Regions from separate parts of the Bacillus sp. K7 genome, predicted to be linked through region 2. Evidence: predicted binding sites of a transcription regulator. Region 2 holds the regulator's gene; each other region holds the start of a gene.
What was found. Region 2 encodes Rex, which represses fermentation and respiration genes when NADH is low (regulators of the CRP and FNR family bind a similar motif). Its sites were predicted from a motif close to TTGTGAAATATTTCACAA; they were not measured.
Positions count from the first base shown of each region.

Region 1: the regulator Rex is predicted to act here: its motif matches at 1,286-1,303, upstream of M1D98_RS18040 (nitrate reductase subunit alpha).
Region 3: the regulator Rex is predicted to act here: its motif matches at 1,410-1,427, upstream of M1D98_RS18380 (formate/nitrite transporter family protein).

Region 1 is NZ_CP096406.1:3,527,276-3,529,546, reverse strand. It holds gene M1D98_RS18050 (YwiC-like family protein) at 1-333, opposite strand, end outside; gene M1D98_RS18045 (cyclic nucleotide-binding domain-containing protein) at 477-953, shown strand; gene M1D98_RS18040 (nitrate reductase subunit alpha) at 1,368-2,271, shown strand, end outside.
Region 2 is NZ_CP096406.1:618,917-621,187, forward strand. It holds gene M1D98_RS03225 (ABC transporter ATP-binding protein) at 1-246, opposite strand, end outside; gene moaC (cyclic pyranopterin monophosphate synthase MoaC) at 372-884, shown strand; gene M1D98_RS03235 (redox-sensing transcriptional repressor Rex) at 881-1,528, shown strand; gene tatAY (sec-independent protein translocase protein TatAY) at 1,550-1,723, shown strand; gene tatC (twin-arginine translocase subunit TatC) at 1,730-2,271, shown strand, end outside.
Region 3 is NZ_CP096406.1:3,592,589-3,594,859, reverse strand. It holds gene sacT (sac operon transcriptional antiterminator SacT) at 1-553, shown strand, start outside; gene M1D98_RS18380 (formate/nitrite transporter family protein) at 592-1,362, opposite strand; gene scrA (PTS system sucrose transporter subunit IIBC) at 1,664-2,271, shown strand, end outside.

The sequences.
Region 1 (2,271 bases), 980 kb from region 2:
TGCTCGTTCGTTTTTACGGCGGGCATAGCACACATGGATGAGAAAAAGCGGCAATAACGAAATGCCAATCCAGATGAGTGCCGGTTTAAAAAAAATGGGGATCATCAAAAAGCAGCAGGCCGAAACACCGTAGTAACATATCCACTTTTGGTAAGGTTTGATCTGCTTCTTCTTCAAGGCGAGGGTGGCGGGATAGACCGTCAAATAAAGGAAAAGCCACCCCAGGAAGAGCGGAATATGCCAGAAAACGGGACCGCCCTTGACCATCCCGAGTAAAAATGGAATCAACAGCATCGCCCACGCGCCGTGCTGTTTTGGAATCATCGCCTTCATCGAAATCCTCCTTTTTTATTTCATTATAAATAGAGACAGTCTTTCGATAAGTGACATTCATCATACAGGCTGTGAAATATATCACTGCTGTACAGGCTTAATCGGGCTACACTAAAACTATCCTTAGCACAGGAGGCTTTCCTATGAATCAGTGTGACTATTTATTATTTCTGAAACAACTTCCTATGTTTAATGAAGTGCCTGTGTCCATTGTTGAAACCTTGCTGAAAAACGGGACGTTTATTAGCGGCTCATCTGATCAGTCTTCATCCTTTCTTCATTGTCAATCCGTTTATGTCGTATTAAAAGGCAGTGTCCGTTTGATGGACAGCAGGCTCCCGGAAGGATCGAAAACCGTTGCGCTGTGGGAAAAAGGCGATGTGTTTCCGGTTGATGAAAAAGGCGGGCTGTACTTATCGCCTTTTATCTCAGTCAATGCTTCTTCAGACGTTCTTATTCTCAATATCCCTTATTACATATTTAAAAAAATGATGTCTTACCATCCGCAGCTGCAAATGAACTTTTTGGCCATGCTGCAGCAAAATGTTTTTTGTTCCTATCAATTATTTTTGCGTTATCTGCACACATCACAGGATGAAAACGCCAAACCCGGTTCTTAAAAAGAACCGGGCAGCGTGTCGACAAACCCTCGCATTCGTTGTCAGGCCTGCGCGTCGGTGCTCACGAATATCTACATTCGCTGTGCTCCGATGCTCGCCCTTCCTAGACTTCAAGGGTTTTCAATCACGCTGAAAAGATGACAAAGTCATAAAACAAAAACCGTTTTATGACTTTGTCAACAATCTGCCCGGTTCTTAAAAAGAACCGGTTTTTTGATCTTTGAATGAAAGGCGGTTCATGACTCAGGTCCTGCCTAAACGCCGCCGTCATCACGTCCTGTGAAAGTCTGTTCCTTCTTCTCAATGTGAACATTTTGTAAAAAAAACAAAGTGTGTGACATAGTTCACAAGGAATCGCGCTTTCTCTGTTTATAGTGAACTTAGCATCACCTGACTCGGAAGGAGTGAACGCTCATGAAGAAAAAGAAAATGAGTCCGTTGTTTAGGAGATTAAACTATTTCTCTCCTATCGAACACCATTCAAATAAACATAGCCAAACCACCCGCGAAGATCGCGATTGGGAGAATGTATACAGAAACAGATGGCAGTACGACAAAGTCGTCCGCTCCACCCACGGCGTCAACTGCACGGGGTCCTGCAGCTGGAATATTTATGTGAAAAACGGAATTGTCACGTGGGAAGGACAAAACTTGAATTACCCATCAACAGGACCTAATATGCCTGATTTCGAACCGAGAGGCTGTCCGCGGGGGGCCAGTTTTTCTTGGTATATTTACAGCCCGCTCCGTGTGAAATATCCATACGTGCGCGGTGTGCTGATCAATTTGTGGCGGGAAGCACTGCAGGCCCATCAAAATCCATTGGATGCTTGGAAATCGATCGTTGAAAATCCTGAAAAAGCGAAGTCCTATAAACAAGCAAGAGGGAAGGGCGGTTTTGTGCGCGCTGAATGGCCGGAGGTGCTGAAGCTGATTTCAGCCTCTCTGCTCTATACCGTCATGAAATACGGGCCTGACCGGAATGTCGGTTTTTCTCCGATCCCTGCCATGTCCATGATCAGTCATGCCTCAGGCTCCCGGTTTATGTCTTTAATCGGCGGCCCTATGCTCAGTTTTTATGACTGGTATGCGGATCTTCCTCCGGCGTCCCCGCAAATCTGGGGTGACCAGACGGACGTTCCGGAAAGCAGTGATTGGTACAACTCAGGCTATATCATGACATGGGGCTCCAACGTTCCGTTAACAAGAACGCCTGACGCGCATTTTTTGGCTGAGGCCCGTTATAAAGGCGCTAAGGTTATTTCGATCAGTCCGGATTTTGCGGAATCCTCAAAGTTCGCGGATGACTGGCTGAGTA
Region 2 (2,271 bases):
GGTAAGCTTAGAATCCAAGCCCGTATGCTGGGCGAGATATCCCATTGTCATATCTTTCGGTTTAATGATTTCGCCCTTTTCATACGATAGCTGGCCTGCGATAATTTTAAGCAGCGTGGATTTACCCGCGCCATTTCGACCAACAATGGCAATGCGATCACGATTTCTGACTTCCAGCTTTATATTGTTTAAAATAGTATCAGCACCAAATGATTTGGACAGCTGATTAACTTGTAAGATCATCATATTATTTCACCTCTGCTATAATAAGTTAAGTGTAGCTTATCAATCAGAAGTCAGCAAACAATACATTGGCCGAATAAGACATAGAGAAGAAAATAGTGTATGATCTTTTTAAGGAGAGTTTGAATATGAATGAATTTTCTCATTTTAATGAACAGGGACGAGCCCAGATGGTGGATATCAGCGAAAAATCTTCGACTGTCCGTACTGCGGCGGCTGTTTCAAGCGTACACATGAAGCATGAAGTGTACGAGAAAATACAAAGTCACGATATCGGTAAAGGAGATGTATTGGCTGTTTCGCAGGTGGCAGGCATTATGGCCGCAAAGCAAACGTCCAATATCATTCCGATGTGCCATCCGCTATCACTGAGCGGGGTAGATATATCGTTTGACTGGAAAATAAAAGAAACAGAAGTTATACTTCATATAAAAGCACAGGTCAAAACGAAAGGGAGTACAGGTGTGGAAATGGAAGCGCTCACTTCTGCATCGGTGTGCGCTCTTACTGTTTACGATATGTGCAAGGCTCTTGATAAAGGGATGGTCATCGGCCCTACTTTCTTGCTTGAAAAGACAGGCGGGAAAAACGGTGACTTTAAAAGAGAACTATCTGAGTATAATGTGGAGGACCAAAAATGAATAAGGATCAATCAAAAATTCCGCAGGCGACGGCAAAACGGCTGCCGCTCTACTATCGCTTTTTAAAGAACCTGCATGCGTCAGGAAAACAGCGTGTATCTTCCGCTGAACTCAGTGATGCCGTAAAGGTTGATTCCGCCACGATTCGCAGGGATTTTTCCTATTTTGGAGCTCTTGGCAAAAAAGGATATGGATATAACGTGGATTATTTGCTGTCTTTTTTCCGCAAAACGCTTGATCAGGATGAAATGACAGATGTCATCTTGATTGGTGTCGGGAACTTGGGAACGGCATTTCTTCACTATAATTTCACAAAAAATAATAACACAAAAATTTCTATGGCTTTTGATATAAATGAGAGTAAAATAGGAACTGAGGTAGGCGGTGTGCCCGTCTATAATCTTAATGACCTTGAACAGTATGTAAAAGATGAATCAGTTGCCATTCTAACAGTGCCAGCAGTTGCCGCTCAGCCCATTACAGACAGATTAGTCGCGTTAGGGATAAAGGGAATTCTTAATTTTACGCCGGCCCGTTTGAATGTGCCGGAACACATTCGAATTCATCATATAGATTTAGCTGTAGAGCTTCAGTCACTTGTTTATTTCTTAAAGCATTATTCAGTTTTGGAGGAAATCGAATAGAGGGAAAGGAGGAGCCCACATATGCCGATCGGTCCTGGAAGCCTTGCTGTTATCGCAATCGTTGCTTTGATTATCTTCGGTCCCAAAAAGCTGCCTGAACTGGGGAAAGCAGCTGGAGACACACTTCGTGAATTCAAAAACGCTACTAAAGGATTAACGAGTGATGAAGAGGAAAAAAAGAAAGAAGATCAGTAAGTAAGGATGACAAGAATGAAAGTGAATCAAATGTCGCTGCTGGAGCATATTGCTGAGCTTCGAAAACGATTGCTGGTTGTGGCGTTGGCCTTTGTCGTTTTCTTTATCGCGGGATTTTTTTTAGCGAAGCCGATTATTGTATATCTGCAAGAAACAAATGAGGCGAAAGAGCTGACGCTTAACGCGTTTAATCTGACAGACCCGCTTTTTGTGTTTATGCAATTCGCGTTTATCATCGGAATTGTCCTGACCTCGCCGGTGATTCTGTATCAGCTTTGGGCTTTTGTGAGCCCGGGCCTCTATGAGAAAGAGCGAAAAGTGACGCTCAGCTACATTCCAATCTCTGTTTTGCTGTTTTTAGCGGGCTTATCCTTTTCATATTATATTTTATTTCCTTTTGTGGTTGATTTTATGAAGCGAATCTCTCAAGACTTGAATGTCAATCAGGTGATCGGAATTAATGAGTATTTTCACTTTCTCCTGCAGCTGACAATTCCGTTCGGCTTATTGTTTCAAATGCCGGTCATCCTCATGTTTTTGACCAGGCT
Region 3 (2,271 bases), 920 kb from region 2:
GCTTTCTGACCATTTGTCCTTTGCGATCGAAAGGGTTCAAAATGGGCTGCTTGTGCAGAATAAATTGCTGCATGAGATAAAGGCGCTCTATAAAAAAGAATATGGGATCGGCCTGTGGGCGATCAGACATGTAAAAGAGACATTGGGCGTGTCCCTGCCTGAAGATGAAGCGGGTTATATTGCCCTCCACATCCATACGGCGAAGATGGATGCGGAGAGCATGTATTCAGCGCTGAAGCATACGACCATGATTAAAGAAATGATAGAAAAAATAGAAAACTACTTTAATCGAAAGGTGGATGAAAACAGCATTTCCTATCAACGCCTTGTCACGCATTTGCGATACGCGGTCAGCCGGTTGGAATCAAATGAAGCACTCCATCATATGGACGAGGAGATGCTTTATTTCATCCAAAAAAAGTATTCATTTGCCTATCAATGTGCGCTGGAGCTGGCGGAGTTTTTGAAAAATGAATATCAATTGCATTTGCCGGAGTCCGAGGCCGGCTATATCACGCTGCATGTCCAGCGTCTTCAAGATCTCTCGGAATAACCGCTTTGACTTGCAGAGAGTGATCTCTGGAAGTTTTTTTATTTATCGGGATTGAGCTTGTAGTACATCCATCCCATCATGACCATTCCAGCGGCCAGATTTCCGAGTGTAACAGGAATTAAGTTTCTGATCGCTCCCGTCAGTGTCACTGTATCAGGGTGCTCGATCAAAAGTGAGATGGCGAATGTGCACATATTGGCAATGCTGTGCTCAAAACCGGAAATAAAGAAGCAGAAAACAAAAAGCATCATGGTAAACAGCTTGGCTCCTTCTCCTTTGAGAGACATCGGGATGAAAAAGGCGAGGCACACAAGCCAATTGCACAGCATTCCTCTGAAAAACAGTTCGGAAGCGGACGGCTCCATTTTGTGCGCTGCCAGATGAATCAAAAAGGAGTGAACAGAAGCCTCCTTAAAAAGTCCTGTCGCGCTAATCAGAATGGCAAATAGGATGGCGCCAATTAAATTGCCGGCATAGCTTGTCATCCACAAGTACAGGGTGTCCCGCCAGCGAAGTTTTTTTCGAAGCGCGGTATAGGTGAAATAAAAGGTATTGCCGGTAAATAAATCCCCGCCGCCGTAAGCAATCAGCAGAATAGCTGCCCCGAATGTGACAGCGGCTGCCGGAAAGGCAAACGGAGAATCAGCGATGAAGAAATAGCTGCCTGTTTTGCTTGCGGCTGTAATGCCGAAACCGATAAACATGCTGGCCAAAATAGATCTGAGCACATAACGCATTTTGCTGGAAACAAATATATTTTGTTTTTGTAAAGCGTACTGTTCAACCTTTTGCAATGCTTGAGTTTCCATGTTCTTTTCCTGCTTTCTTTGATGGTTGAGCATAGTATAGCATGATATTGTGAAATATTTCACAATTAAATTTTACGAATTTATGTCTAAATGTTTTATCAAACTTTTTAACTAAAAAACAGTTGACGAAAACGCTATCATGTTTTATGATGAAAGCGTATTCTTAATCTGAATAAGCGGGATTGTGACTGGTAAAGCAGGCAAGACCTAAAATTTGCGTAAATGAAAAAGGATCGCTGTGTCCTTTATTCATTGCCGAATTTTAGGTCTTTTTTGTTTAAATAAAAGGAGGAAAGACAAAATGGATTACAAAGAGACTGCAAAACGACTCATCGAGCTTCTCGGGGGCAAAGAAAACATTATCAGCGCGGCTCATTGTGCAACAAGACTGCGTTTAGTGATGAAAGATGAATCAAAGATAGATCAAACACAAGTAGAAGAGCTTGATGGCGTCAAAGGCGCTTTCAGCAGCTCGGGCCAGTACCAGATCATTTTCGGAACAGGCCTTGTCAATAAGGTGTACGATGCTTTTTCGAAGGAAGTTGATGTCGAACGTGACGAACCTGTAAATCACCAGGATGCGGCAAAAGACAAACTGAATCCAGCTGCGAGATTTGCGAAAACGCTTTCAAATATTTTTGTTCCAATCATTCCGGCTATTGTCGCCAGCGGTCTATTAATGGGATTGTTGGGAATGATCAATGCGTTTCAATGGATGAGCAAGGATTCTGCTTTGCTGCAGCTGCTTGATATGTTTTCAAGCGCGGCCTTTATTTTCTTGCCGATTTTAATCGGGGTCAGTGCTTCAAAAGAGTTTGGCAGCAACCCTTACTTGGGAGCGGTTATCGGGGGAATCATGATTCATCCGACGCTTTTGAATCCTTGGGGATTGGCGGAAGCAACACCGGA